Regions from separate parts of the Streptomyces sp. NPDC046465 genome, predicted to be linked through region 4. Evidence: riboswitches for the same ligand, from Rfam matches in the RefSeq annotation. Region 4 holds a riboswitch; each other region holds the start of a gene.

What was found. A riboswitch is a leader RNA that binds a small molecule or an ion and turns the genes downstream of it on or off. The one in region 4 is predicted to bind cyclic di-AMP.
Positions count from the first base shown of each region.
Region 1: another riboswitch for cyclic di-AMP. It lies ahead of ABZ953_RS21790 (transglycosylase family protein); the one in region 4 lies ahead of ABZ953_RS34475 (LysM peptidoglycan-binding domain-containing protein).
Region 2: another riboswitch for cyclic di-AMP. It lies ahead of ABZ953_RS37720 (M23 family metallopeptidase); the one in region 4 lies ahead of ABZ953_RS34475 (LysM peptidoglycan-binding domain-containing protein).
Region 3: another riboswitch for cyclic di-AMP. It lies ahead of ABZ953_RS07555 (M23 family metallopeptidase); the one in region 4 lies ahead of ABZ953_RS34475 (LysM peptidoglycan-binding domain-containing protein).

Region 1 covers NZ_JBEYZK010000013.1:182,609-190,047, forward strand. The annotation lists gene ABZ953_RS21775 (hypothetical protein) at 1-420, shown strand, start outside; gene ABZ953_RS21780 (cytochrome P450) at 471-1,874, shown strand; gene ABZ953_RS21785 (transglycosylase family protein) at 2,015-3,058, shown strand; cyclic di-AMP (ydaO/yuaA leader) riboswitch at 3,253-3,454, shown strand; gene ABZ953_RS21790 (transglycosylase family protein) at 3,458-4,177, shown strand; gene eno (phosphopyruvate hydratase) at 4,520-5,806, shown strand; gene ABZ953_RS21800 (septum formation initiator family protein) at 5,939-6,418, shown strand; gene ABZ953_RS21805 (DUF501 domain-containing protein) at 6,441-7,019, shown strand; gene ABZ953_RS21810 (Ppx/GppA phosphatase family protein) at 7,016-7,439, shown strand, end outside.
Region 2 covers NZ_JBEYZK010000044.1:6,861-14,299, reverse strand. The annotation lists gene ABZ953_RS37735 (DNA topoisomerase IV subunit A) at 1-1,064, opposite strand, end outside; gene ABZ953_RS37730 (pitrilysin family protein) at 1,294-2,667, shown strand; gene ABZ953_RS37725 (pitrilysin family protein) at 2,664-4,046, shown strand; cyclic di-AMP (ydaO/yuaA leader) riboswitch at 4,243-4,406, shown strand; gene ABZ953_RS37720 (M23 family metallopeptidase) at 4,419-5,222, shown strand; gene ABZ953_RS37715 (GntR family transcriptional regulator) at 5,419-6,111, shown strand; gene ABZ953_RS37710 (HPr family phosphocarrier protein) at 6,286-6,567, opposite strand; gene ABZ953_RS37705 (GNAT family N-acetyltransferase) at 6,722-7,439, shown strand, end outside.
Region 3 covers NZ_JBEYZK010000004.1:19,036-26,474, reverse strand. The annotation lists gene ABZ953_RS07570 (alginate lyase family protein) at 73-1,350, shown strand; tRNA gene ABZ953_RS07565 (tRNA-Met) at 1,398-1,471, shown strand; gene ABZ953_RS07560 (PP2C family protein-serine/threonine phosphatase) at 1,683-2,825, shown strand; cyclic di-AMP (ydaO/yuaA leader) riboswitch at 2,971-3,133, shown strand; gene ABZ953_RS07555 (M23 family metallopeptidase) at 3,145-4,224, shown strand; gene ABZ953_RS07550 (aldo/keto reductase) at 4,357-5,301, shown strand; gene ABZ953_RS07545 (PrsW family intramembrane metalloprotease) at 5,298-6,629, opposite strand; gene trmB (tRNA (guanosine(46)-N7)-methyltransferase TrmB) at 6,673-7,439, opposite strand, start outside.
Region 4 covers NZ_JBEYZK010000030.1:56,639-64,077, forward strand. The annotation lists gene ABZ953_RS34455 (WHG domain-containing protein) at 1-507, opposite strand, end outside; gene ABZ953_RS34460 (HNH endonuclease family protein) at 644-1,342, opposite strand; partial or broken gene ABZ953_RS34465 (AraC family transcriptional regulator) at 1,741-2,275, opposite strand; partial or broken gene ABZ953_RS34470 (alpha/beta hydrolase) at 2,287-2,935, shown strand; gene ABZ953_RS34475 (LysM peptidoglycan-binding domain-containing protein) at 2,989-3,753, opposite strand; cyclic di-AMP (ydaO/yuaA leader) riboswitch at 3,758-3,912, opposite strand; gene ABZ953_RS34480 (hypothetical protein) at 4,541-4,789, shown strand; gene ABZ953_RS34485 (sigma-70 family RNA polymerase sigma factor) at 4,770-5,354, shown strand; gene ABZ953_RS34490 (helix-turn-helix domain-containing protein) at 5,617-6,753, shown strand; gene ABZ953_RS34495 (ankyrin repeat domain-containing protein) at 6,737-7,363, opposite strand; gene ABZ953_RS34500 (sigma-70 family RNA polymerase sigma factor) at 7,360-7,439, opposite strand, start outside.

The sequences.
Region 1 (7,439 bases), on a different contig from region 4:
TTTCGGCTGGCCTTCACGCCCCGCGCCGCGGGCGGGGACGCACAGGCCATGATGTGGCTCGGCCTGCTTGCCGAGGACGAGGGGGACACGGAGGCCGCCGAGGACTGGTTCCGCGGGGCCGCGGACCGGGGGAACGCCCGCGCCGCGGGCCGCCTCGGCCACCTCCTCGCCGTCCGCGTCGCGTACACGGAAGCGGTCCCCCACCTGACGGTCGCCGCCGACGCGGGCGTGGCCGGGGCGGCCGCCCTGCTCGGCCAGGTGCACCAGCACCTCGCCGTCCGCTACTTCCGCGTCGCCGAGGCCGAGGGCGACGCCTCCGCCACCCGGCGCCTCAAGGGCCTGCTGCGCCCGACCGGCAAGGAACTCGGCCTGGACCCGATCCTGGGCCCCGGCCTGGACGCGGGCATGGACCCCGGCTAGGACCTGTACGCGACGTCCCGCCCGCCCCGGCGAGGGATACCGTCGACCGCATGCAAGACCAGCCGCCCGCGACCTGCCCCGCAGGAGCCGCATCCGCAGGAGCCACCCCCGCCCCCGGGACGCCCCCGCCCCCGCCCCCGCAGCCCGAACTCTTCACCTGGGAGTTCGCCACCGACCCCTACCCGGCGTACGCCTGGCTGCGCGAGAACTCCCCCGTGCACCGCACCACGCTCCCCAGCGGTGTGGAGGCCTGGCTGGTCACCCGGTACGCGGACGCGCGCCAAGCCCTCGCGGACCAGCGGCTCAGCAAGAACCCGGCCCACCACTCCGAGCCCGCCCACGCCAAGGGCAAGACCGGCATCCCCGGCGAGCGCAAGGCCGAGCTGATGACGCATCTGCTCAACATCGACCCGCCGGACCACACCCGCCTGCGCCGACTCGTCGCGAAGGCGTTCACGCCGAGCCGCGTGGCCGAATTCGCGCCGCGCGTGCAGGAGCTGACGGACCAGCTCATCGACACGCTCATCAACAAGCACGGCGATGACGAGAACGGCGACCACGAGAACGGCGACCACGAGAACGGCGACGGCAAGCACGGCGGAGACGTGGGGACCGCCGACCTCATCCACGAGTTCGCCTTCCCCCTCCCCATCTACGCCATCTGCGACCTGCTCGGCGTCCCCCGCGAGGACCAGGACGACTTTCGCGACTGGGCGGGCATGATGATCCGCCACGGCGGCGGGCCCAGGGGCGGTGTGGCGCGGTCGGTGAAGAAGATGCGCGGCTACCTCGCCGAGCTCATCCACAGGAAACGCCTCGAACCGGGCGACGACCTCATCTCCGGCCTCATCAAGGCCTCCGACCACGGCGAGCACCTCACCGAGAACGAGGCCGCCGCCATGGCCTTCATCCTTCTCTTCGCCGGTTTCGAGACCACCGTCAACCTCATCGGCAACGGCCTGTACGCGCTGCTCACCCACCCCGAGCAGCGCGAACGGCTGCAGCGGGCGCTGGCGGCGGGCGACACCGAACTCCTGGAGACCGGCGTCGAGGAACTCCTCCGATTCGACGGGCCCGTCGAGCTCGCCACCTGGCGGTTCGCGACGGAGGACCTGAGCGTCGGCGGGCAGGACATCGCGACCGGCGATCCCGTTCTCGTCGTGCTCGCCGCCGCCGACCGCGACCCGGCCCGCTTCGACCGGCCCGACACCCTCGACCTTTCCCGAAGCGACAACCAGCACCTCGGATACGGGCACGGAATCCACTACTGCCTCGGTGCTCCGCTCGCCCGTCTGGAGGGCCGGACCGCCCTCGCGACGCTGCTCAGGCGCCTCCCCGACCTGCAACTGGCGGCGGATCCTGCCGATTTGCGGTGGCGTGGCGGGCTGATCATGCGGGGACTGCGCACGCTGCCCGTGGAGTTCACAAACGCACAGCAGTCGACCGAAGGCTGACGGCCCGTCACGACTGTGATGTTCACGTGATCTCCGCTGCATCGACTTGTGACAAGCGTTCGACTGCGGCTACGTTCACGACGACTTGGGCGCCCCCCGGGCGCCCAAGCCGTCGTCGCAGTCTCCCGAAAGGCAACCGCATGCTCTCCGGTCAAGGTCGTCACCGACGCCCCCGCCAGGCCCCGGCTCTCATCGTCGCGGCAGGCGTCACCGGATCAGCCATCGCCATCCCGCTGCTCGCCGCCACCAGCGCGAGCGCCGCCACCACCGACACGTGGGACAAGCTCGCCCAGTGCGAGAGCGGCGGCGCGTGGAGCGCCAACCCCGGCAACGGGTACTACGGAGGGCTCCAGCTCTCCCAGGACACCTGGGAGAGCCACGGCGGCCTCGACTACGCGCCCAGCGCCGACCAGGCCTCCAAGTCCCAGCAGATATCCGTCGCCGAGAAGGTCCTCGGTGACCGGGGCACCGCCGCCTGGCCGAGCTGCGCCCCGATCGCCGGGCTCACCGACGGCGGCGCCGCGGCCGACGTGGACCCGGGCGCGCCCGTCACGGGGGAGCCGTCCGACCCCTCGGACTCGACCGGCACCGACGAGCCCGAGGGCTCCAAGGACAAGGACAAGGGCAAGGAGAAGGGGAGTGAGAAGGGCGAGCCATCCGCCGACCCCTCCGACTCTGCCGATCCCTCCGCCGATCCCTCTGACGACCCGTCCGCCGACCCGGAAAAGCCCTCCGGCGACGCAAGCGACGCACGAGACAAGAATCACGACGAGTCCGGCGAGTCCGGCGAAAAGGGCGGCAAGGGCGAGGCCGGCGACGCCGACGGCAAGGGCGGCTCCGGCAAGTCCGGGGAGGAGGGCAGCACTTCGCCCGACCCCGAGGACGCCACCGCCTCCTCCGAGGGCTCTGACGCCTCCGCAGGGCGCCACCGCGGTGACAGCGCGGACGAGAGCGAGAGCGCGGGCGGCCGTCCCGGACGCCACGCGTCGCGCGGCGAGGCCCGCACCGGCGCGGTCGCCGACGGGACGTACACGGTGCGCTCCGGGGACAACCTCTCGGTCATCGCGGACGACCTCGACGTCGAGGGCGGCTGGCACGAGCTCTACACCGAGAACAAGAAGACCGTCGGCGGCGACCCGGACCTCATTCTCCCCGGTCAGAGCCTCGATCTGGGCGAAAAGTAACGGAAGTTGACGAAGAGTCGGCTGGGGCCTTCGCGGTGTATGTCTGGTTTGGCGCAAGTGAGACATGGGTCTCAGAAGCCCTGATCGTCTTTGAAATTGTGTGGAAGACGTGATTACCGTCGTCACCGCTCGCCACTGGTGGGCCCCGCCGGTCGGTACGCCGAATCCTGCCAACGGCCGGACGGGAACAGTCGTCGCTTCGAGCGCCGTAGGCAGGAGCGGGGGACCCAAGGTAAGTGCCGGGTCCGTCCGTTGAGCGGCCACCAGCCGAGAGGCCGGTGGGCCGGGAGACGGACGGGAACGGCTAGGGGTGAAGTCGCACTCGAGAAGTGCGACCGGGCAACCACATCGGCCCGAACCCGACAGCTCACCTCGCAGGCGTCGGTGAGGGGATCACTCATGCTGTTTTCCAGCAAGGGCAAGCACCGCCGTCCGTCCAAGGCCACTCGGGTCGCCACGCTCGCGGGCGTCACCGGTGTCGCGGTCGCTGCCCCGCTGATGGCCGCCGGTTCGGCCTCCGCCGCCACCGACTCCGAGTGGGACGCCGTCGCCCAGTGCGAGGCCGGCGGCAACTGGTCCATCAACACCGGCAACGGCTACCAGGGCGGCCTGCAGTTCTCGCCGTCCACCTGGTCCGCGTACGGCGGCACGAAGTACGCGCCGTCCGCCGACAAGGCCTCCAAGGCCCAGCAGATCGAGATCGGCGAGAAGGTCCTCGCGGGTCAGGGCAAGGGTGCCTGGCCGAGCTGTGGCGTCGGCCTCTCGGGCGCGTCGAACAACAGCGGTGGCGGCTCGCAGGAGCAGGCCCCGCAGCAGCAGGAGTCCAAGCCGCAGCCGCAGCAGACGCAGCAGCAGGCCGCTCCGGAGCAGCCGAAGCAGGCCGCGCCGAAGCCGCAGCCCGCGCCGCAGACCGAGAGCAAGAAGACCGTCGAGACCCCGACCGGCAAGACGGTCAAGAAGGGCGACGGCGAGTACAAGGTCAAGACGGGCGACACCCTGTCCAAGATCGCCGACGCCAAGCACGTCAAGGGCGGCTGGCACAAGGTCTACAAGCTCAACGGCGACATCATCGACAACGCCGACATGATCTACCCGGGCCAGCAGCTGCACCTGAGCTAAAGCTCCCGGTTCCACCCGGCCGTGCCTCGGCGGACGCACGGCCGCCCCCGTCCCCACGGGCTCCCCGCCCCGGTGCGCGTATCCCCCGTACGCACCGGGGCGGGGCCATGTCCGCCGCCGGAATCCCGCAGTCCCGTTCGGGCCTGGCCGCCCGGCTTGTTCGCTACTAGCGAGTAGAAAAGCGGTCCATCGTCCTGTTTCCAGGGGATTTGGCCTCTTGTTCGTCCCACGGGACGGGCGGTCGGCTGGCTGAAGCCCCGGAGCCCGTTAGGCTCAGGAGACGCAGGCCGAAACGGTCTGCGTAATTGCGTATACGCGTCACACTCCCAGAAGGAGATGCTCGTGCCGTCCATCGACGTCGTCGTAGCCCGGGAAATCCTGGACTCCCGAGGCAACCCCACGGTCGAGGTCGAGGTCGGCCTCGACGACGGCAGCACCGGTCGTGCCGCCGTTCCGTCCGGTGCCTCCACCGGTGCCTTCGAGGCCATCGAACTCCGTGACGGTGACCCCAACCGTTACCAGGGCAAGGGTGTCGAGAAGGCCGTCCTCGCCGTCATCGAGCAGATCGGCCCGGAGCTCGTCGGCTACGACGCCACCGAGCAGCGCCTGATCGACCAGGCCATGTTCGACCTGGACGCCACCGACAACAAGGCCTCGCTCGGCGCCAACGCCATCCTCGGCGTCTCGCTCGCCGTCGCGCACGCCGCCTCCGAGGCCAGCGACCTGCCGCTGTTCCGCTACCTCGGCGGTCCGAACGCGCACCTGCTGCCCGTCCCGATGATGAACATCCTGAACGGCGGGTCGCACGCCGACTCGAACGTCGACATCCAGGAATTCATGATCGCCCCGATCGGCGCGGAGTCCTTCTCCGAGGCCCTGCGCTGGGGCACCGAGGTCTACCACACCCTCAAGAAGGTGCTGAAGGAGAAGGGCCTCTCCACCGGCCTCGGCGACGAGGGCGGCTTCGCCCCGAACCTGGACTCCAACCGTGCCGCGCTCGACCTCATCCTCGAGGCCATCAAGCAGGCCGGTTACGTCCCCGGTGAGCAGATCGCGCTCGCCCTCGACGTCGCCGCGTCCGAGTTCTACAAGGACGGCTCCTACGAGTTCGAGGGCAAGTCCCGCTCGGCCGCCGAGATGACCGAGTACTACGGCGAGCTCGTCGCCTCGTACCCGCTGGTCTCCATCGAGGACCCGCTGTTCGAGGACGACTGGGCCGGCTGGAACACCATCACCGAGCAGCTCGGCGACAAGGTGCAGCTCGTCGGTGACGACCTGTTCGTCACCAACCCCGAGCGCCTGGCCCGCGGCATCGAGGAGAACTCGGCCAACGCCCTGCTCGTCAAGGTCAACCAGATCGGTTCGCTGACCGAGACCCTGGACGCCGTCGAGATGGCCCAGCGCAGCGGCTTCAAGTGCATGATGTCGCACCGCTCCGGCGAGACCGAGGACGTCACCATCGCCGACCTGGCCGTCGCCACCAACTGCGGCCAGATCAAGACCGGTGCCCCGGCCCGCTCCGAGCGCGTCGCCAAGTACAACCAGCTGCTTCGCATCGAGGAGATCCTCGACGACGCCGCGGTCTACGCGGGACGCAGCGCCTTCCCGCGCTTCCGCTCCGCCGAGTAGCACGCAGCAGCGGGCAGCGGCAAACAGCAGCGGCCAGCAGCAGCCACGTAGTTACGTACGTCCCCGCACCCGGTCCCGTACCGTGTGCGGGGACGTACGTACGTGTAGGCGCTGCTCTGGGGAGACCGCACCATGGCCAAGGCCGGGACCAAGGACCGGTTCTCCACCGCGACCCGGCTGCGGTTGCTCGGCGAGCAGACCGCCGAGCGCGTCTACCGCTCCCAGACCAAGCGCCAGGCCCGCCGCTCCCGGCTCACCGGCCGCGCCGCCCTCCTCGCGCTCGTGCTCTGCTCGCTGGTCGTCGCGCTCGCGTACCCGATGCGGCAGTACGTCTCCCAGCGCGCCGAGATCGACGACCTGCGCAGGCAGCAGGCCGAGCAGCAGGCGGACGTCGAGAAGCTGCGCGACGAGAAGGCCCGCTGGCAGGACGACGCGTTCGCGGAGCAGCGCGTCCGGGACCGCCTGCACTACGTGATGCCCGGCGAGACCGGCTTCACGGTGATCGACCCCGCGGCGGCCAAGAGCCGGCGCACGGACCGGGGGGCGGCCTCGCGCCCCTGGTACTCGAACGTCTGGGACGGCGTCGACAAGGCCGACCGCTCCGACGACTGACCCACTGACACGAAAGACAGGCATGGAAACGCCCCCGCCGAGCACCCAGCGCACCGAGCCGACCGACGCCGACGTCGAGGCCTTCAAGCAGCAGCTCGGCCGCCCGCCGCGCGGCCTGCGGGCCATCGCGCACCGCTGCCCCTGCGGACAGCCGGACGTCGTCGAGACGGCGCCGCGCCTCCCGGACGGCACGCCGTTCCCGACGACGTACTACCTGACGTGCCCGCGGGCCGCGTCCGCGATCGGCACGCTGGAAGCCAACGGCGTCATGAAGGAGATGTCGGAGCGGCTCACGACGGACGAGGAACTGGCGAAGCAGTACCGTGCCGCGCACGAGGACTACATCGCCCGCCGCGACGCCATCGAGGTCCTCGAAGGCTTCCCGAGCGCGGGCGGCATGCCGGACCGCGTGAAGTGCCTGCACGTCCTGGTCGGCCACTCCCTGGCCGCGGGCCCCGGCGTGAACCCGCTGGGCGACGAGGCCATCGCGATGCTTCCCGAGTGGTGGGCCAAGGGCCCCTGCGTCACGCCGTGCGCCACCGAGGGCGCCGGGACCGAGGGCGCCGGGACCGAGGGCGCCGGGACCGGGGGCGCCGAGTGACCCGCGTCGCCGCCATCGACTGCGGCACCAACTCGATCCGCCTGCTCGTCGCGGACGCCGACCCCGGCACGGGCGAACTGGTCGACCTGGACCGCCGGATGACGATCGTCCGGCTCGGCCAGGGCGTCGACCGGACGGGCCGCCTCGCCCCCGACGCCCTTGAGCGCACCTTCGCGGCCTGCCGCGAGTACGCCGCCGTCATCAAGGAGCACGGCGCCGAGCGCGTCCGCTTCGTCGCCACCTCCGCGTCCCGCGACGCGGAGAACCGCGACGAGTTCGTCCGCGGCGTCCTGGACATCCTCGGCGTCGAGCCGGAGGTCATCAGCGGCGACCAGGAGGCGGAGTTCTCCTTCACCGGCGCGACCAAGGAGCTGACGGGGCGGGACGACCTGGCCACGCCCTACCTGGTCGTGGACATCG
Region 2 (7,439 bases), on a different contig from region 4:
AGGGGCTGGCCGTCCACCAGGGCCACGTTGTTGATGCCGAAGGACTCCTCCATCGGCGTCAGCTTGTAGAGCTGCTCCAGGACGGCTTCGGGGACGAAGCCGTTCTTGATCTCGATGACTAGACGCAGGCCGTGCGCGCGGTCGGTGAGGTCCTTGACGTCGGCGATGCCCTGCAGCTTCTTCGAGCCGACCAGGTCCTTGATCTTGGCGATGACCTTTTCGGGGCCTACGGAGAAGGGCAGTTCGGTGACGACCAGGCCCTTGCGGCGCGCCGTCACGTTCTCCACGGAGACCGTGGCGCGGATCTTGAACGAGCCGCGACCCGATTCGTACGCGTCCCTGATGCCGGTCAGGCCGACGATCCTGCCGCCGGTGGGCAGGTCGGGCCCCGGCACGTACTTCATCAGGGTCTCGAGGTCGGCCGCCGGGTGCTTGATCAGGTGGCGGGCGGCGGCGATGACCTCGCCGAGGTTGTGCGGCGGCATGTTCGTCGCCATGCCGACGGCGATGCCGGACGCGCCGTTGACCAGGAGGTTCGGATACGCGGCGGGGAGGGCGGTGGGCTCCCTCTCCTGGCCGTCGTAGTTCGGCTCGAAGTCGACCGTGTTCTCGTCGATCGACTCCGTCATCAGGGAGGTGGCGTCGGCCATCCGGCATTCGGTGTACCGCATGGCGGCCGGCGGGTCGTCGTTTCCGAGCGAGCCGAAGTTGCCGTGGCCGTCCACCAGGGGGAGGCGCATCGAGAAGGGCTGGGCCATGCGCACCAGCGCGTCGTAGATCGACGCGTCACCGTGCGGGTGCAACTTACCCATGACCTCGCCGACGACGCGGGCACACTTCACATAGCCGCGGTCGGGGCGCAGGCCCATCTCGTTCATCTGGTACACGATCCTGCGGTGCACCGGCTTCATGCCGTCGCGGGCGTCCGGCAGGGCTCGTGAATAGATGACCGAATACGCGTACTCGAGGAAGGAGCCCTGCATCTCGTCGACGACGTCGATGTCGAGGATCTTCTCCTCGTACGAGTCGTCGGGCGGCGGGGTCTTCGTGCTGCGGCGGGCCATCGCTGCTGCGGCTCCTTCACCAACAAGTGCGGGATCTGACGCCGACCATTGTGGACTGTCCCACTGACAACGCAGACCACGACCCGTGCACCGGCGGTGTCACACGCGACTACGCCGAGGGCGGAGCGGGAACTTCGTCAGGTGCTGACACGCTTGCATACAGTGGCAGGACTGGCAGCAATTGTTCTGATCCAGCGATGATCCAGCGATCGAAGGGACGTACATGCCCATGGGTCACACGGCCACAGCCGAGGCCGGCTCCGGCGGCCTGACAGCGACCGAGCACCGGCTGGCCAACGGCCTGCGCGTGGTGCTCTCCGAGGACCACCTGACCCCGGTCGCCGCGGTCTGCCTCTGGTACGACGTCGGCTCGCGCCACGAGGTCAAGGGGCGAACAGGCCTTGCGCACCTCTTCGAGCACCTCATGTTCCAGGGCTCGAAGCAGGTGCACGGCAACGGCCACTTCGAGCTGGTCCAGGGAGCGGGCGGTTCGCTCAACGGCACGACGAGCTTCGAGCGCACCAACTATTTCGAGACCATGCCCGCTCATCAGTTGGAGCTGGCCCTGTGGCTCGAGGCCGACCGGATGGGCTCGCTGCTCTCCGCGCTCGACGAAGAGTCCATGGAAAACCAGCGCGACGTCGTCAAGAACGAGCGCCGCCAGCGCTACGACAACGTCCCGTACGGCACCGCCTTCGAGAAGCTGACCGCCCTCTCGTACCCGGAGGGCCACCCCTACCACCACACGCCGATCGGCTCCATGGCCGACCTGGACGCGGCCACCCTGGAGGACGCGCGCGCGTTCTTCCGCACGTACTACGCGCCGAACAACGCCGTCCTGTCGATCGTCGGAGACATCGACCCGGCACAGACGCTCGCCTGGGTCGAGAAGTACTTCGGGTCGATTCCCGGACACGACGGCAAGCAGCCGCCGCGCGACGGCTCCCTGCCCGAGCGCATCGGCAAGGAGCTGCGCGAGGTCGTCGAGGAGGAGGTGCCGGCCCGCGCCCTGATGGCCGCCTACCGCCTCCCGGAGGACGGCACGCGCGCGTGCGACGCGGCCGACATCGCCCTCACCGTCCTCGGCAGCGGCGAGTCCTCCCGGCTCTACAACCGCCTCGTGCGCCGTGACCGCACCGCGGTCGCCGCCGGGTTCGGCCTGCTGCGCCTCGCCGGGGCGCCCTCGCTCGGCTGGCTGGACGTCAAGACGTCCGGCGACGTCGAGGTCCCCGTCATCGAGGCCGCCGTCGACGAGGAACTGGCCCGCTTCGCCGCGGAGGGCCCCACTCCGGAGGAGATGGAGCGCGCCCAGGCGCAGTTGGAGCGTGAGTGGCTCGACCGGCTCGGCACGGTCTCGGGCCGCGCCGACGAACTGTGCCGGTACGCCGTCCTGTTCGGTGACCCACAGCTCGCCCTCACCGCCGTGCAGCGCGTCCTCGACGTCAGCGCGGCAGAGGTCCAGGAGGCCGCCAAGGCCCGTCTGCGCCCGGACAACCGCGCGGTGCTCGTGTACGAACCCGTGACCGTCGCCGACGAGGACGAAGAAGCCGTCGAGAACGCTGAGAACGCTGAGGACGCCGAGGAAGAGGAGGCGGCGAAGTGACCGAGGCCGCGATGCAGTTCCATCCACAGCCCCAGGGCGGCACGGCCAAGCCCTGGGCCTTCCCGGCGCCCGAGCGCGGCACGCTGCCCAACGGCCTCACCGTGCTGCGGTGCCACCGTCCGGGCCAGCAGGTCGTCGCCGTCGAGATCCACCTCGAAGCGCCGCTGGACGCCGAGCCCGAGGGCCTCGACGGCGTCGCCACGATCATGGCGCGGGCCTTCAACGAGGGCACCGACAAGCACTCCGCCGAGGAGTTCGCCGCCGAGCTCGACCGCTGCGGCGCGACGCTCGACGCGCACGCCGACCACCCGGGCGTGCGGGTCTCCCTGGAGGTCCCGGTCTCCAGGCTCCCCAAGGCGCTCGGCCTGCTCGCCGACGCCCTGCGGGCCCCCGCCTTCGCGGACAGCGAGATCGAACGGCTCGTACGCAACCGCCTGGACGAGCTCCCGCACGAGGCGGCCAACCCGGGGCGCCGCGCCGCCAAGGAGCTCTCCAGGCAGCTCTTCCCGGCCGCCTCGCGCATGTCCCGGCCGCGCCAGGGCACCGAGGAGACGGTCACGGCCATCGACTCGGCGGCGGTGCGTGCCTTCTACGAGAAGCACGTCCGGCCCGCCACGGCCACCCTGGTCGTCGTCGGCGACCTGACCGGCACCGACCTGGACGCCGTCCTCGCGGACACCGTCGGCGCCTGGACCGGGTCCGCGGGCGAACCGCGCCCGGTGCCGCAGGTGACCGCCGACGACCGCGGCCGCGTCGTCATCGTGGACCGCCCCGGAGCGGTCCAGACGCAGCTGCTGATCGGCCGCGTGGGCGCCGACCGGCACGACCGCGTCTGGCCGGCCCAGGTCCTCGGCACGTACTGCCTGGGCGGCACCCTCACCTCCCGCCTCGACCGCGTCCTGCGGGAGGAGAAGGGCTACACCTACGGAGTGCGGGCGTTCAGCCAGGTGCTGCGCTCGGCGCCGGACGGCACGGGCGCCGCGATGCTCGCCATCAGCGGCTCCGTGGACACCCCGACCACGGGTCCCGCGCTCGACGACCTGTGGAAGGTCCTGCGCACCCTCGCCGCCGAGGGCCTGACCGACGCCGAGCGTGATGTGGCCGTGCAGAACCTGGTGGGCGTGGCCCCTCTCAAGTACGAGATGGCAGCCTCCGTAGCGGCCACTCTCGCCGACCAGGTCGAGCAGAACCTGCCGGACGACTTCCAGGCGCAGCTGTACCGGCAGCTGGCCGCCACCGGCACCGTGGAGGCCACTGCCGCCGTCGTGAACGCCTTCCCGGAGGACCGCCTGGTGACGGTCCTCGTCGGGGACGCCGCACAGATCGAGGAGCCCGTCAGGGCGCTCGGTATCGGTGACGTGAGTGTGGTCACGGGCTGAGTGACAGTCAGGACATATCGGGACCCCAGTGGCCACTTCGGCCGCTGGGGTCCTCATATGTCCGAATTACTATGGAGGTTGCCTGTCTGCCCTGTGGCGTGCGCTACAAAAGTCGAGTTCTGTTTGTCGAACGAAAGACGCCCCGTTTAGCGTCGGTCCGGCTGTTCGTCGCGCAGTACGCCGCATCCGCGGCACCGGACAGTCATCGCCGAGTCCCCGTACGGCGCGAGCCAGGGGAGCCGGGGACCCACATGTCCCCTGGGGTGAATCGGGCACCTTGCCGTTGAGGCGAGGAACCCGTAGGAGACCTTCCTGCTCCGAACCCGTCAGCTAACCCGGTAGGCGAGAGGGAAGGAAAGGATCACCCGCCACATGGCGTTCACCCGTGCCACCGGGAAGCACCGTCGTCCGAGCCGCCTCACGCGGACCACCGCGAACGTCGCGGGTGTCGCGGCGCTCACCACCACCGGTGTCATCGGAGGCCTTGCCGCCCCGGCGCTCGCCGCCGCCGACGAAGCGGCCGTGGAACACACCGGCCTCACCCAGGCGATATCCGTCGGCGACTCGCTTGCCGAGAACATCGGCGCCCAGGCCGCCGCCCAGCGCCAGGCCGCCGACGACGCCGCTGCGGCGAAGAAGGCCGAAGAGGCCGCCAAGAAGAAGGCCGCGGAAGAGAAGCGCAAGGCCGAGGCCGAGGCCAAGGCGAAGGCCAAGAAGGAGCGCGAGGCCAAGGAGCGCGCCGCCCGCGCGGCCGAGCGCAAGCGCCTGAACACCTACGTCGCCCCGGTCGACGGCTCCTACGTCTCCACGGGTTACCAGACCGGAGGCGCCATGTGGTCCTCCGGCAGCCACACCGGCATCGACTTCCACGCGGCCTCGGGCACCTCCGTCCACGCGGTCGGCTCCGGCACCGTCGTCGAGGCCGGCTGGGGCGGGGCCTACGGCAACAACGTGGTCATCAAGATGAACGACGGCACGTACACCCAGTACGGCCACATGTCGTCCCTCGGCGTCACCGTCGGCCAGACGGTCACCCCCGGGCAGCAGATCGGCCTCTCCGGCTCCACCGGCAACTCCAGCGGTCCGCACCTCCACTTCGAGGCCCGCACCGGCGAGGAGTACGGCTCGGACATCGACCCGATCGCGTACCTCCGCGGGCACGGCATCAACGTCTGACGCGCGCGGCCCAGCAGCACTCCACCGAAAGCCCCGGCTCCTGGCGAGCCGGGGCTTTCGCCGTTGCCTCCAGCATTGTCCAAAAGGTATCCATGAATTTTGGCCCGCTGTCGGAAATTTCCGCGCTCTGCAATAGAGTCACGGAACGAACGTCGGTCGACCGCGTTATGCGGGGATGAAGGCGGAGGTCCGGGTCATGCGTGTTCCCGCGCATTCGGTATGCACGGCCATTCGGGACGACATCGTCGCCGGCGTGCACGAAAGGGGCGGCCGGCTCGCCGAGGAAGTTCTCGCGCGCCGGTACGGCGTCTCCCGCGTCCCCGTGCGCGAGGCCCTGCGCACCCTGGAGGCCGAGGGTTTCGTCGTCACCCGCAGGCACGCGGGCGCGTGCGTCGCCGAACCCACGGAGCAGGAGGCCGCGGATCTCCTGGAGGTCCGCACGCTGCTCGAACCGCTCGCCGCGGCGCGCGCCGCGCAGCGCCGTACGGACGCACACCTCAAGGTCCTGCGCGGACTGGTCAGGCTGGGCCAGGAGCGCGCCAGGAGCGGGCGGGGGGAGGATCTGCGGCCCCTGGGCGGCTGGTTCCACGAGACGCTCGCCCAGGCGTCCGGCAGCCCCGGCCTGAGCGCCCTGCTCGTCCAACTGCGCCACAAGGCCGCCTGGATGTACGTCGTCGACAGCCCGGCGGCGCCTGCCGACTCCTGGGCGGAACACGCGGCGATCGTCGACGCGGTGGCCCGCGGGAACGCGGAGCGGGCCAGGGCGCTCACCGCAGCGCACGCCGCGCGGGCGACGGCCGCGTACCGGCCGCGTCATGTCCGGCGGCCCGGCCGCGGCCGGGTGAGCGATTCGCAACATGGCGTCAACACGGTGAGCCTCCAGAATTAACGGAGACGCCGTATACAAAGGGAAGGTATTTCCCGGCCCTCATTTGTGCTGCGCTTGCCGCCATTTGTGCTGTGCGCCGCGTGTGCCTTGCACCTTCAATTATGCGCAGGCAAACGTCGAGGGGGTCACCCGGAATTCCGGGTGACCCCCTCGACGTGTTTCCAGGAATGTGTCCTAGACCGTCTCCGGGAGCTCCTCGAGCCCCTCCGAGACCAGCTTCGCCAGACGGTCGAGGGCGGCGTCCGCACCCTCGGCGTCGGAGGCGAGCACGATCTCCTCGCCGCCCTGGGCGCCCAGGCCGAGCACCGCGAGCATCGAAGCGGCGTTGACCGGGTTGCCGTCGGCCTTGGCGATCGTCACGGGCACACCGGCGGCCGTGGCCGCGCGGACGAAGATGGAGGCGGGTCGGGCGTGAAGGCCCTCGGCCCAGCCGACGTTGACGCGGCGCTCAGCCATGTGTTGCTGCCCTTCCAGATGTCTCACACTTGTCTAGACCATTGTCGCATGCCGTTACGGGTGCTCCCGTCGGACATACGTCCGCTCCCGTTCGCCTTCGACGCGACCTAGCCTGCCCCGGCCCCGGCGGCCGCGCGACCCGTACCCTGGCCCCATGCAGACCGCGTCGGATCAGCAGGATCGGCACGACTATCCCGCCCACTGGGAAGCCGATGTGGTGCTGCGCGACGGAGGTACCGCCCGGATCAGGCCGATCACGGCCGAGGACGCGGACCGCCTGGTCAGCTTCTACGAACAGGTGTCGGACGAGTCGAAGTACTACCGCTTCTTCGCGCCCTACCCGCGGCTCTCCGCCAAGGACGTGCACCGTTTCACCCACCACGACCAGGTGGACCGGGTGGGGCTCGCGGCCACGGTGGGCGGCGAGTTCATCGCCACCGTGCGCTTCGACCGCATCGACGAGCGCGGCATGGCCGCCGGCGCCCCGGCCGACGAGGCCGAGGTCGCCTTTCTCGTGCAGGACGCCCACCAGGGCAGGGGCGTCGCCTCCACGCTCCTGGAACACATCGCGGCCGTCGCCAGGGAGCGCGGCATCCGCCGGTTCGCGGCCGAGGTGCTGCCCGCCAACACCAAGATGATCAAGGTGTTCACGGACGCGGGCTACCAGCAGAAGCGCAGCTTCGAGGACGGCGTCGTCCGCCTGGAGTTCGACCTGGAGCCGACGGACCGTTCGCTCGCCGTGCAGCGCGCCCGCGAACAGCGCGCCGAGGGGCGCTCCGTTCAGCGCCTCCTGACGCCGGGCTCGGTCGCGGTGATCGGCGTCGGCCGGGCCCCCGGCGGCGTCGGCCGCAGCGTCCTGAGCAACCTCACGG
Region 3 (7,439 bases), on a different contig from region 4:
CCGCGGTGCGCCCGCCCGCGCCCCGGGCCACGCTGAACTGCCGGGGCAGTGGGCCCGAACCGGAGGTGCAGCATGGCAGCAGCCGTACGTGGCAGAGGGCGGCGCGGACGGTGCGGGCGGCATGAGCGGCACGAGCGGCGCGGGCGGCGCGTCATCGTGCTCCTCCTCGCGCCCCTCCTCGTCGCCCTCGCCGCAGCCTGCGGAGGCGGCGGCGGTTCCGGTGGCCCCGACACCCGTACGGCCGCGGCTCGCCCCCTCGACCTGGCCTTCAAGCACCCCGGCGTCCTGGTCAGCAAGGAGCAGCTCGAGCGGGTCAAGGCCCACGTACGGGCGCGGGAGCAGCCCTGGCTGAAGGCGTACGAGCAGATGCGGGCCAGCAAGTACGCGGCGGACGACTACCGGGCCACCCCCTACCCCGTCGTGGAGTGCCCGCCCGACACCCGCCCCGGCAAGGGCTGCGTCGAGGAACGCCAGGACGCCCTGGCCGCGTACACGCAGGCGCTGCTCTGGAACATCACCGGGGAGCGCGCGCACGCCGAGAAGGCCGTGCAGATCATGGACGCCTGGGCGAAGGTGATCACCAAGCACACCGAGGCCAACGCCGGGCTACAGACCGCCTGGGCCGCCTCCTCCTGGGCACGCGCCGCCGAGGCCGTGCGCTATACGTACGACGGCTGGAACGACGGCAACCTGCTGCGCTTCGAGCGGATGCTCCGCAACGCCTACCTGCCACAGGTCGAGAACGGCTCCGCCGACTTCAACGGCAACTGGGACCTGGTGATGGCCGACGCCACCATGGCGATGGCCGTCTTCCTCGACGACCACGCGACGTTCGAGAAGTCCGTGCACCACTTCCGCACGCGCGTGCCCGCCTACTTCTATCTGGAGTCGGACGGGAAGCTGCCGGTCTCGCCGGAGGGCAGCGGCATCGACACCGCGGCCGAGCTGAAGAGGTACTGGTTCGGGCAGGGCACCTTCGCCGACGGGCTGTCCCAGGAGACGTGTCGCAACTTCAAGCACGCCAGCTATTCCCTCGCGGCGGCCTCCCACATGGCGGAGACCGCCTGGCATCAGGGTGTCGACCTGTACGGGGAGGCCGAGGACCGGCTGCGGGCCGCCTTCGAGTTCCACTCCAAGTACCAGCTGGGCGCGCCGGTGCCGGGCTGGCTGTGCGGCGGCCGGGTGCAGCGCGACATGGGGCCCGACACGGAGGTCGGCCTCAACCACCTGCGGGGGCGGCTGCACCTGGAGTTGCCGGAGACCGAGAGGTACACGGAACGCGGGCGGCCGGAGGGGACGGACGGCCTCTTCGTGGCCTGGGAGACGCTCACGCACGCGGGCAACGCCTGAGGTGGTTCGACGCACCCCTCCGAATGGCGTAGAGTTGCATTCAACGGCGCGGGGTGGAGCAGCTCGGTAGCTCGCTGGGCTCATAACCCAGAGGTCGCAGGTTCAAATCCTGTCCCCGCTACTCAAGGCCTAGGGCCCGGAACCAGTAATGGTTCCGGGCCCTAGGTGTTTTCCGCACTTGTTTCCGTACCGCTGCCCGTACTCCTCTCCCGTAACCCGGTCGGACCGCGCCAGGTCGCCCCCGCTCCCCCTCGGGGGAACCCTGAGTGGAGCGCGGTGATGGGCGCGGTGATGGACTCGGTGACGGGTGCGGAGTCGGCGGGAGACAAGCGGTGGGGCAGCGAGCGGAAGCCGGGGACAGGGGTGCCACCGCGCACGAGCGGGCCTTCGTCCGCTCCCTGCCCCTCCTGCTCCTGATCATCGGCGTCGTGTACGACGTGTCGACCCCGCCGGAATTCACCGCGGCCCCCCTCTACACGGCCGCCCCGCTGATCGCCGCCCCCTTCTACTCGCAGCTCAGCACCGTCCTGACCGGCGTGGCCGCCACGGCAGCCGTCCTCTTCCTGCACTTCGGCAACCCGGTCAGCAGCCATGTCGAGGCCGTCACCGAGGTGCTCACCGTGGTCACCGTCGCGGCCCTCGCCATCGTCATCAACCGCGTCGTGCGCCGCGGCAACGACCGGCTCGCCAACGCCCGCTCCATCGCCGAGACCACCCAGCGCGCCGTGCTGCCCGAACCCGATCCGCGGATCGGCGGGCTCGACATCGCGGCGCGGTACGAGGCCGCGCAGGCCGACGCGTTCATCGGGGGCGACCTGTACGCGGTGCAGGACACCCCGTACGGCGTGCGGATCATCGTCGGTGACGTCCGGGGCAAGGGCATGGGCGCGGTCGCGGCGGTCGCCGTCGTCATCGGCGCCTTCCGGGAGGCCGCCGAGCAGGAGACGACGCTGGAGGCGGTGGCGCAGCGCCTGGAGCGGGCCCTCGCCCGCGAGGGCACCCGGCGCGACGGACTCGACCAGTTCGAGGGGTTCACGACCGCCGTACTCGCCGAGATCCACCACGCCGGCGGCGCCGTACGGCTGATCAACCGGGGGCACCCGTCGCCGCTGCTGCTGCGCGGGGACGGCCGGCTGTGCGTCCTGTCGGCGACCGAGCCCGCGCTGCCGCTCGGCATGGGCGAGCTGGGGGTCTGGCCGGACCGGGCGGACGAGTCGGAGTTCCCGCCCGGCGCGATGCTGCTCCTCTACACGGACGGCCTGTCGGAGGCGCGCGACGCGGCGGGGGAGTTCTACGATCCCGCGACCCGGCTCGGCGGGCGGATCTTCCCGGGCCGCGGCGGTCCGCGCGCGCTGCTCGCCGCGCTCGCGGAGGAGGTGCGGCGGCACACCGGGGGGCGGATGACGGACGACATGGCGCTGCTCGCGGTGCGGCGGCCCGTCGCCGGGGACCCGGACATCACGTCCCGTGACTGAAGGGCATCCCTCCGCACACCAACTGACGTACTGTCAAGAGAATGTGAAGCTAACGATCAACCGGAACGGCTTGGAATACGGACCCGCTGTCTATTAACGTTCGATAACGCAGCGCGGTCGTCCCAGCCGTCACTAGAGGCGGCTCCGCGCGCACGCGCCTAATCCCGCAAGGGAGCCGGGGAACCACCAACTTGGGGTGAATCAGGCATCTGCGCACCGTGCATCCGTGCACCCGTGCCAGGTGTCCGTAGGAGACCTTCCTGCTCCGAACCCGTCAGCTAACCCGGTAGGCGAGAAGGAAGGAAAGGAGTGCGCCCCAGTGGCGTCCAACCGGCCTGCCCCCCAAGCCGTGTACATACCGAATGACGATGACTTCGGTACGTACGACGACGACTCCTTCGAGGAGTGGAACCCCACCGAGGATTCCGTCCGTCCCGTCCGCGGCAGGCACCGTGTGCACAAGAAGGGCGGCGGCGGGCTCGCCCGCAGCTCCACCGTCCTCGGCGTGGGCGTCATCGCCGCCGTCGGCGCGGGCGGCATCGCCACCGCGCAGGACGGCAAGCCGCCGGTCTCCATATCGATGCCCGACCTGCCGGGCATGGACACCGTCGCGGACTCGCTGCCCGCGGCCAAGTCGCTGCCCGGCGTGGGCTCGCTGATCTCCGACGACGCGTCGGACTCCACGGCGACCGCTGCCGCGGCGGCCCCGCTCACCGCGGCGGGCGTCAGCACCGCCGACGCCGAGCAGGGCACCACCGACGCGGGTGAGGCGCTGCGCGCCCGCATCATGCGCCAGGCCGAGAACCAGCAGAACCAGGCGGACACCGCCGTACGGACCGCGGCCGAGGACGCCGCCGTCAAGAAGGCCGCCGGGGAGGCCGCCGCCCAGCAGGAGGCGGCCACGAAGGACGCGAAGGCCAAGGCCGCCGCCAAGAAGAAGAAGGAGGAGGAGGCCCGCAAGGCCAAGGCAGAGGCCGCGCGCCTGGCCAAGCTCGCCAAGAGCTACGCCATCCCCACCTCCTCGTACACCCTCACCTCGCACTTCGGTGACTCCGGCGCCATGTGGTCCTCCGGTCACCACACCGGCCTCGACTTCGCCGCTCCCACGGGTACCCCCCTCAAGGCGGTGCACACCGGCACCGTCAAGGAGGCCGGGTGGGCGGGCGCGTACGGCTACCGCACCGTGCTCGAACTCGAGGACGGCACGGAGGTCTGGTACTGCCACCAGTCCTCGCTCAATGTCAGCGCGGGGCAGAAGGTCACCACCGGCGAGGTCATCGGCCGCGTCGGCGCGACCGGCAACGTCACCGGGCCGCACCTCCACATGGAGGTCCACACGCCCGACGGCACCGGCATCGACCCGCTGGGCTGGCTGCAGGGCAAGGGCCTCAACCCCTGACCGCACCCTGACCGACCCCTGAGGGCGCCCTCAACTCCGGCGGCCCTGGCGCCAACCCCCCCGACGCCAGGGCCGCCGGTTTCGTCGTGTCAGAGATGGAATTCCGTTTCCGTCCCGGACGTTGCGGAACGTATGACTTCTCTTCGCCAGCTCGGCTCATCCGACCTCGAGGTCTTCCCGCTCGCCCTGGGCGGCAACGTCTTCGGCTGGACCGCCGACCGCACGGCGTCCTTCGCCGTCCTCGACGCCTACACCGCCGCGGGCGGCAACTTCATCGACACCGCCGACGCCTACTCGGCCTGGGTGGAGGGCAACAAGGGCGGCGAGTCCGAGACCCTCGTCGGCGAGTGGCTGACCGAGCGCGGCAACCGCTCCGACGTCGTCCTCGCCACGAAGGTCGGTGCGCACCCCGACTTCAAGGGCCTCTCCCCGGCCACGATCAAGGCCGGTGCCGAGGCCTCCCTGCGCCGCCTCGGCACCGACTACATCGACCTCTACTACACGCACTACGACGACCCCTCGGTCCCCGTCGAGGAGATCATCGGCGCGCTCGACGAGCTGGTGCGGGACGGCAAGGTGCGGGCCATCGCCGCCTCCAACATCACGCCCGAACGGCTCCAGGAATCCCTCGACCTCTCCGACCGCGAGGGCCTCGCGCGCTACGTCGCGCTCCAGCCGCACTACAACCTCGTCTCCCGCGACACCTACGAGGGCCCGCTCCAGGAGGTCGCCTCGCGCTCCGGCCTCGCGGCCGTCCCCTACTACGCGCTCGCGTCCGGCTTCCTGACCGGCAAGTACCGCCCCGGTGCGCAGGTGCGGAGCGCGCGCAGCGGACGGGTCGAGGAGTACGTGGGCAGCGAGCGCGGCGACCGCGTCCTCGCCGCGCTCGACGGGATCGCCGCCGAGCGCGGCGCCGAGGTCGCGACCGTGGCGCTCGCCTGGCTGGCCGCCCAGCCCACCGTCGCGGCGCCGATCGCCTCCGCGCGCACGGTCGAGCAGCTGCCCGCGCTCCTCGCGGTGGCGGACCTGGAGCTGACGGACTCGGAGCTCGCACGCCTGACGGCGGCCTCCGCCTAGGAGCGGTAAGGGTTGTTCTCGTACGCCGTCGGATAGCCGTAGGCGGGATGGAGCTGCGGGTACCCGTACGGCGGGTGCCCGTACCCCGCGTACTGCGCGGGGAGCATGACCGGCGCCGTCGCCCGCGCCGCGTACGCGAGGGCGGGGCGGGCCGGCTCGCGGCGCTCCCACAGCTTTTCGAGGAGCTCCCGCTCCCGTACGACGAAGTCGGCCCCGGCCCGGCCGCGGCGGCCTCGGTGGCGCAGGAACGCGAGCGACGTCGCGTACCTCTGGTACTCCGCGACCGTGCGGGCCGCCGCCTTGCCCCAGGTGTACGAGGCGTAGTCGCGGGCCAGCGCGCGGGCGCGCATCGAGCCCAGCGCGTACGGCTCGGGCGGCGTCAGCCATCCTGCCGCCGCGTACGCGGGCAGCTCCGCGCGGATCGTGCGCAGCTCGCGCTGCCGGGTCCAGACGGCCAGCCAGGTCAGCAGGCCGAACACCGGGAGCATGAACACCGCGTACACGGTGAAGAAGCCGAACTGCCCGAAGACCGCCGAGCCGTTCCACAGCGCGTGCATGCCCATCGCGAGCAGCAGTCCGGTGAGCGGAAGCAGCAGGCGCCGCAGCCGCTGGCGGTCGGCGGCGAACGCGGCGAAGCCGAAGCCGATGCCGGTCAGGACCGTGAAGAGCGGATGCGCGAACGGCGACATGACGACGCGCACGAAGAAGGTCGCCGCCGTCACGGAGGCGAGGCCGCTCTCGCGGCTGAGCTGGTCGGTGACGAAGGCGTTGCCCAGATAGAGGATGTTCTCGGTGAACGCGAACCCGGTCGCGGTCACCCCCGCTATGACGACGCCGTCGACGATCCCCGTGAAGTCGCGTCTGCGGAAGAGGAAGACGAGCAGGACGGCCGCTGCCTTCGCGCTCTCCTCGACGATCGGGGCGATCACGGTCGCGCCGAGGGTGTCCGCGCTGGTGGGGTCGGCGGTGGCGGTGGCTATCCAGCGGATCGCGAAGCTGTTCGCGACGATCGCTATGAGGGCGGCCGCGCAGGCGCCCCAGGAGAAGGAGAAGAGGAGGTTCCGCCAGGGGCCGGGCTCCACCCGGTCCAGCCAGCGGAACGCGGCGACGAGCAGCGGCACGGGCACGACCGCGAGGCCGAGTCCGACCAGGAAGCCCTCGGTGCCGGTCTGCTCCCTGACCAGGGCGAGGATCACGAGCCCCGAGAGGGCGAGCAGCGTGACGAGCCCGCCCACGCGTATCGCGCGCCGCTGCCACCAGCGGACGCGGCGCAGCGCCCCCGGGGCGGGCGCCTCGGGGGGTATCGGATAGGGAGGACTGATGGCCACGTCGTTGACCCTAACGAGGGACGCCGTGGGCCGCGACGGTGCCTCAGCCCTGTGCGGGGGCAACTCGGCGGAACAGCAGATCCTGCACGACGTGGCCCTTGCCGAGGCCCTGGCCCTCGAAGCGGGTGAGGGGGCGGAAGTCGGGGCGCGGGGCGTACCCGCCGTCGGCCTGGGTGTTCTCGAAGTCGGGGTGCGCGGTGAGCACCTCGAGCATCTGCTCGGCGTACGGCTCCCAGTCGGTCGCGCAGTGCAGCAGCGCGCCGGGCTTGAGGGAGGGCGCTGCCAGCGTCAGGAACTCCGGCTGGATCAGGCGGCGCTTGTGGTGGCGGGCCTTCGGCCAGGGGTCGGGGAAGTAGACGCGGAGCCCGTCGAGGGACTCGGGCGCGAGCATCTCGCGGAGCAGGATGATCGCGTCGCCGTTGGCCACGCGGACGTTGCTCAGGCCGTTGCGCTCGGCGAGGCCGAGGAGGTTGCCCTGGCCCGGGGTGTGCACGTCGACGGCGAGGATGCCGGTGTCCGGGTCGGCGGCGGCCATCTGGGCGGTGGCCTCGCCCATGCCGAAGCCGATCTCCAGGACGACGGGCTTGTCGTCCCCGAACAGCTCGGCGAGATCGATCCGGCGCAGACCGTCGATGTCCATGCCCCAGGTGGGCCAGAGCCGCCGCAGAGCGTCCCCCTGGCTGGTGGTCACCCGACTGCGCCGGGGCTGGAAGCTACGGATCCGCCGCTCATGATGTGACCCAGCAGGGTCGGGCGAGGGCCCCCCGGGAAACCGGGGCGCGGCGACCTCGCGGGGCGACGGGGCATCGG
Region 4 (7,439 bases):
CGAACGCTGGTGTGCGAATCCGCCCGCGGCCTCCAGGGCGACGAACCCGTGGAACGTGCTGCGCAGCAATCGGACCGCGTCGGTCAGGTCCGGCTCGGCCAGTCCGTAGCCGCGCAGCATGCCGTACGTGAGCTCGGCCGCGCGCCGGGGGCCGGGCGCGTTCGCGGCCAGCTCGGGGTCGATCTGGATCGGGGTCTGCGTCGCCATGTAGCGGCCCGGATGCCGGTGGGCGTACTCCCGCCACGCGTTCGCGAAGGCGACCAGCGCGTCTCTGCCCGACCGCCCGGCGGTCGCCTCCGCGATACGGATGGTCTTCTCGTCCGCGGCGAGCAACGCGATCCGCCCACGCAGATCTTCCAGACCGCGAACGTGCGTGTAAAGGCTCGCGTCCTTCACGCCCAGCCGCCGTGCCACCTGCGACATGGTGATTTGGTCGAGCCCCACCTCGTCCGCAAGATCGGCGCCCGCAATCGTCACGCGCTCCGCGGTCAGTCCTGCCCGCACCATGTGCCCTCCACATCGCCCTGGGGTGCCTAGGGGCCCTAGGTTAAACCTAAGACCCCTAGGCATGGCAAACGGAACGATGGGGGTGAGGGCGGGGGTGGGGTGGGGAGTGAGGGGGAGGGCCGGGGGGCGGGGGGCTTTACGAGGCGTCGGTGTAGGTGACCGCGGTGCGCTTGCACTGGCCGGACGCGAAGACGGCGATGGCGTCGAGTTCGGTCGGGTCCGCCGCCAGGTCCCAGCGCAGCTTCGTGGCCACCCACTCCGAGAGGTAGCGACAGTGCGCGGAGGGCAGCGGCGGCAACCACTGTGCGGGGTCCCGGTCGCCCTTGTGCCGGGCGGTACGGGTGGTCACGGCGACCAGGGACGCCGGTGCGCCCAGATCGTTGGCGTAGGCCTCGCGGCGATGCGCGCTCCACGTGGAGGCGCCCGAGTCCCAGGCCTCGGCGAGCGGAACCATGTGGTCGATGGCGAGCTTGCGGGCGTTTTCGACCTCTTGGTTGTCGTAGTACGAGAGCCACTCACCACCCGTGATCCTGCAGCCCGCGCCGACGGACGGCTCCTCGCTGGCCTCGGCGATCAGCACCTCGGCGCGGGTGTTGCAGCCGTCGGACTTCTTCGCACCGGCGTTCCAGTGCTTGAACGCGGCGCGGGCATAGCCCTCGCGGCGCTCGTCGGAGGCGGGGATGCGGTGCACGGCATCGGCCAGTGTGGTGGTCTCGGTGGGAGCGGCCGTGGGGAGGGACGGGGGAGCGGTCTGTGCCGGTGCCGGTGTCGGCGCGAGGAGAGGGGTCAGGGACAGGCTGAGCGCGGCGAAGCCACGGATGAAGTTCTTGATCACTCAGCCAGGCTGGGCGGCCATCGGCGGTACGTCCCGGACGCCTGGCGGCGCCTGATCCGAGTGGAGGAATCGATTCACCGCAGAAACGTTGCGCCCGGTGGGCGGGGGCGTTCACTTCGAGAGCGTGGGCGCGCGGGCCGCCGGTAGAAATGCAAGTGCTTTGAGGGGGAATAGCTCTGACGGGGCGTTGGTAAGGGGCAACGTGTAGTTTCTTGAGGTTCCCTGGTTGCTGGTTGCCGGTTCCCGGTTTCTGCGGTTAGTGGAGTTCTTACAGTTGGGGAAATCCCGCCGAACGAGGGGAACGCCGCGTGACCTCCGCTGTCTGCCAGCGCCCGGCCGCATGCCTGTCGCCTTTCGGAAGGACACCGAAAAGTTGGACGCGGGAAAGCCGCACCGTGCGACGACGGCGGTCGGAGCCGGGCGATGAGTGCGGAGAGCAGAATCTCGGGCAGTTCCGTCGACTCCGTCGACGCGTCTCCGGGTGGGGGGTGCTTCTAGGAGGAGATGGTTCCGCGCGGTGTCGACGAACGGCCGGTCGGCGTCGCCGATGCTCCACCGCGTCAGCAGGTCGGGGGCCGCGGCGAGTTCTCGGGCGGAGTGGGTGACGGGCGCGGTCGGGACGAACAGCATGACGTGCCCGGCCACATCGGCGATGTCGTCCCATTGGTGCACCGCGCCTGGAGCGACTCAGACCACGGTCCGCTCCTTGAAGGGGTGGCAGAGGAAGGCCACCGTGACGGAGCTGTGGCCGACGTCGACGATGGCCAGGACGTGGAAGTCGGCGCGTCGCGTGCCGTCGTCGTTCAGTTCGCGAAGGCGGCCGAACGTCCTCGTCTCGACAGCGGCGGCACCGCGCCCGACGGGCTGATAGATCGTCTGCCGGATCGCGGTCACGTGTCCGGTTTCCACCGTAGGGTGGCCAGTCACGCCGATGCCTCGGCAGAGGCCGCGACGTACTCACTGTCGACTTTCGCGGGTGGAGCCGCTCAGCCGGGCTGCCCGGTCCGTACACGCTCCGCAGGCTCACGGACGACACACTCGCCGTGATCGCCGACGTTGGGCATCAGCGACTACTTACTCGTCGGACACTCCATGGGCGGCAAGGTCGCGCAGCTGACCGCGGCGACCCGGCTCGCCCGCCTCCGCGGGATCGTCCTCGTCGGCTCCGGTCCTGCGAAGCCCGCCGAGGGGATCACTCCCGCGTACCCGGAGGGCCTTTCCCACGCCTACGACTCCGACGACTCCGTCGCCGGCGCGCGGGACGACATCCCCACCGCGACCGAACTACCCGAATCGATCAAGGCGCGGGTCTCGACCGATTCGCGTACTCGCACCGATGCCGCCCGGACGGAGTGGACGCTGCGCGGCATCGCGGAGGACATCACCGAGCACACCCGCATGATCGGCGTCCCCGACCTCGTCGTCGCCGGAGAGAGGGACCGCGTCGAGCCCGTCGACGTGCTCCTCGCCAATCTGCTGCCCTACCTCTTCGGGGCCGAGTTCACGGTGATCCCGAACACGGGTCATCTGATCCCGCTGGAGGCTCCGGCCGACCTCGTCGGGGCGATCACGGCCTTCGCACCGGTGGCCTGACCGGTGCGGCGCCGCACGCCGCGCCGCACACCTCGCCGCAGGAGAGCGGGAGGTCAGTACGGTCCGTCCACGTTGTCGATCGAGCCGTACCGGTCGGCCGCGTAGTTGCAGGCGGCGGTGATGTTGGCGACCGGGTCGAAGCTGTCCGTCGACGTGCCGGGCACGTGGTAGGCGGCGAAGGTGGGGCCGATGACTTGCAGGAGCCCCTTGGAAGGGGTCCCGGCGGCAGCGTTGGAGTCCCAGTCGTTGGTGGCCAGGGGGTTGCCTGAGGACTCGCGCATGATGTTGCGGTGGATGCCCTCGTACGAGCCCGGGATGCCGTGCTGGGCCAGGATGTCGAGCGATTCGTTGATCCATCCGTCGAGGTCGTCCGTGTAGGACTTCTGCGCCGGGGGAGCGGCGGGCTCGGCGGCGAGGTCGTCCTGGCGCTCGGAGCGGTCCGCCCGCTCGGCGGACGCGTTGGAGGCGGTCGGCTTCTGGGCGGGCTCGGCCGCGCCCGTCTGGCCGAGGGTGAGCTTGAGGCCCGGGTGGATCAGTCTCGGGTCGCCGCCGAGGACGCCGCGGTTGTCCTGGTACAGCTTCTTCCAGCCGCCGGTCAGGGAGTGCTCCTGGGCGATCCTGGAGAGGGAGTCGCCTGCGGCGACCACGTAGGTCGCGGGGGCCGCGGCGGGCTTGGCGGCCGAGTCGGCCTGCGCCGCGTCGGCGGTGGTCGCGCCGAGCACCGGGAGGACGAGCACCGTCCCGCCCGCGCCTGCGGCGGCGATGCCCCGGCTGAGCGAGTTGGACTTGGGGCGGCGGTGCTTTCCCTTTGCAGGCATGACGAATTCCTCTCCGTCGCCTGCGAGGTGAGCTGTCGGGTTCGGACGGGAGATGTCCGGTCGCACCGATATGGCGACTTCACCCCGAGCCGTTCCGGAATCCGGATCGGCGGCTTACCTGGGTTCCCCGCTCCTGCCGTGCGTAAGTGAGTGAGTGGTTGAGTGGGTTTCCGGACAGCGGCAGGATTCGGCGTTCCATCCGGATTGGCGGTGACGTTAGACGAGAAAGTCAGAACGGAACAAGGCCAAAATTGTGAGGAGGAATGTGCCGAAGTGGTTCCGGGCAATCGAGCCGACCCCGGCGCCTTTGATCGAATAGACCCAACTCGCTTTGGGCGGAACGGGAATGAGCTTCAAGCCGCCTCTGTGAGCCTGAACGGACGATGTGACTCATTTCACCGGATGGGGTGTGGGTCGAAATTACCTGGAGCACGCAGGCCACTTTTCATTCCAGAGCGGACATTTCACCGGTCGTGTCGGCCTGGTCGGGCCCGCCCTATGGCTGATCGAAAAGCTGGATGATTCCGCCCCGCGTCACGCAGGCTTGTGGTCGGTCGTATGACTAGGCCTGGCTGGTTCTGGCAGCTTCTGGTTGAGCCGTGATGACGAGCCGTGATGACGAGCCGTGGTGACGGCGCGCGCCACTTGGCCTCGCGTCCCGGGCGGGCTGAGCGGGTACGGATGCGGGTACGGATTAGGTGTCGGCTCGGGTTCCTAGACGTTTCGGGGCTCTCAACTCTCTATCGGGCAGAAGGAGTTGTCGTCGACGATGGAGGAGTCGAGCGCCGTGGGTGACAATGTGTGGCTGATGGCCCTCACGTACGTGCCGGTCCTGGGCACGATGGCGGCCGCGCTTGCGTACCGAGTGCGGGAGCGGGCCCGTTGGGCTGCGGTCGTTGCCGTGCTGCGCCTGTCACCCGGCGGGACGCGGGTCCGTTTCAGAACGCAGGATGCTCAGGGGAGGGCGATGAGCGAGTGGGAGATCACCGTCCCCGCGGCCGGAAGGGCTGGTGTCGGTGACGAGCGATACCGGTGAGCGACCGCCTGCTGCTGACGGGTACTCGGACGACTACTCGGACGGGTGGAGCGACGCGTGTGTAGTGCGGGTCGAGACCCTCTTCCGGAGGTACGGCAAAGTGGTGCTCCGTAAAGCGACTGTGGCTGCCGCGGGGAACAGCCACGACGGCTGGGAAGGTTGCCAGCATGCTTTCGTGCAAGCGGGGGAACACCTGCGCAAGCCAGGAGCAGAGGAGATCAGGAACTGGCAGGGCTGGCTCGTCAAGACCGCGGTCCGGCACGCGATGTCGGTATATCGACGCGGGGTCGAGACGGTCCCACTGGGGGAGGAGACGGACCGGGACGGCGGTGCGATGCCGGTCGAGGACCAAGTGGCGGTGAGAGAGACGTTCCGTAACCTCCTGGAAGCCATCGGAGAGCTCTCGGAGCGTCAGCGGCAGGCTCTGGTCCTCGTGCACATCGCGGGATGTTCGACCGACGAGGCGGCCCAAGACATGGGAGTCACCAGCAGCACAGTACGCAACCTGATTCACCAGGCCCGCAGTCGGCTGGCTGTCGTGAGCGGGGAGACGAGCGATGCGTGATGAACCGGATGTGACCGGCGACGAGACTTTGACCAGGGCACTTGAGGCCACCGAAGGTGCGGTGGGGCAGGCGCTCGAAGAGACCTTTGACAGCGAGGCGGGTCTGGAGCGGATCCGGGCGCGCTTGGGTCATGTTCCTGGCCCGGGTCCTGGCCCTGGCCCGGGTCCTGGCCCTCGGCCGCACGACCGATCGTACGAGCGGCCGCAAGACCAGACGCATGATCGGCCGGGTGACTGGGCGGGCGGCCGGTCGGGTGGCCGGTTGGGGCCTTCGGCCGCGTCGGAAGGCGTACGGAGGCTCGCCGGGCGACGTCGACGGGAGGTCGTCGCCGTGCTGCTGTTCAGCGGCGGTCCCATTTTCGAGAGCTCGATTCCGCTCTCCGTGTTCGGAATTGACCGTGAGGACGCGGGGGTCCCCCGGTACCGCCTGCTGGTGTGCGCGGGCGAAGAGGGCCCGCTGCGCAGCACCGGCGGGCTCGAACTCAGCGCCCCCTACGGCCTGGAGGCCATTGCGCGGGCCGGAACCGTGGTGGTGCCCGCCTGGCGGTCCATCACCTCGCCCCCGCCGAAGGAGGCACTGGACGCCCTGCGGCGCGCGCACGAAGAAGGGGCGCGCATCGTCGGCCTGTGCACTGGGGCCTTCGTGCTGGCGGCCGCCGGGCTGCTGGACGGGCGGCCGGCCACCACGCACTGGATGTACGCGCCGACGTTGGCCAAGCGCTATCCGTCGGCACACATCGACCCGCGCGAACTCTTCGTGGACGACGGCGACGTACTGACTTCGGCGGGCACGGCGGCAGACATCGACCTGTGTCTGCACATCGTGCGCTCCGACCACGGCAACGAGGCGGCGGGAGCCCTGGCTCGTCGCCTGGTGGTGCCGCCGCGCCGCTCCGGCGGGCCGGAGCGCTATCTCGACCGATCGCTGCCCGAGGAGATCGGCGCGGACCCGCTCGCCGAGGTCGTCGCGTGGGCCCTGGAACACCTGCATGAGCAGTTCGACGTGGAGACCCTGGCCGCGCGCGCGTACATGAGCAGGCGCACCTTCGACCGCAGGTTCCGCTCGCTGACCGGCAGTGCGCCGCTGCAATGGCTGATCACCCAGCGGGTGCTCCAGGCCCAGCGGCTCCTGGAGACTTCGGAGTATCCGGTGGACGACATCGCGGGACGCTGCGGCTTCCGCTCGGCGGTGGCGCTGCGCGGGCACTTCCGCAGCCAGCTCGGCTCCTCGCCCGCCGCGTACCGGGCCGCCTACCGTACTCGGAGGCCGAGGCCGCAGGAAGGCAGCGACGGGTCGGACAACGGCCCGGCGGTGCCCACGCAGGGCAGGAGCGCTACGGCGGCGACCTCGCTCAGGGGCAGCAGCGAGAGCCTCATCAGTCTCAGAAGCAGGGTGTGAGGGGACAGGGTGTGACACGTGCGACGGACACGGCCGTGGAATGGGCGGCGGCGCGGCTGAGCAGATGCCGCACCATACGCCCTTGTCCGAACCCGGCCGCCCAGTCGAGGGCGGTCCGGCCCTTCATCTCCGCGTCGATGTCGGCGCCACGGTCCAGCAGCAGGTCCACGGTAGACATGTGACCCTCTTGGCCGACCGTGGCCGCCAGGACCAACGGCAGGTGCCCCATCCTGTTCCGGGTATCGGGGTGAACACCGGCATCGAGGAGAGCCTCGACCACTGAGGTGTGCCCATGGGCCGCCGCCAGACACAGCGGTGTGGTCTCGCGATACGCCCCCACCTGCTGCCCCGGATCCGCACCGGCCTCGATGAGGACGCTCACGACACGGCCGTGCCCCCGACGCACCGCCTGATCGAGCCCTGTACGCCGCTCGTTGCTCTGCGCGTCCGCATCGACAAGGCTCGTCCCGAGTACTTGTTTCACCAGCTCGGCGTCGCCGTCACCTGCCGCCTGTACCAGGAGGTTCGCCAGGTGTGCCGGATCATCTTGCCGCTCAGCGTCTGTCACGGCATCACGTCCCTGTCCGCCAGTACCAGTACCGTCGCTCATGCCGCCGCTGCTGGAAGGTCCATCAGCGCGAGCTTGGCCGGATCGACCACGGCCGTGATGGCGGCGATCCGGCCGT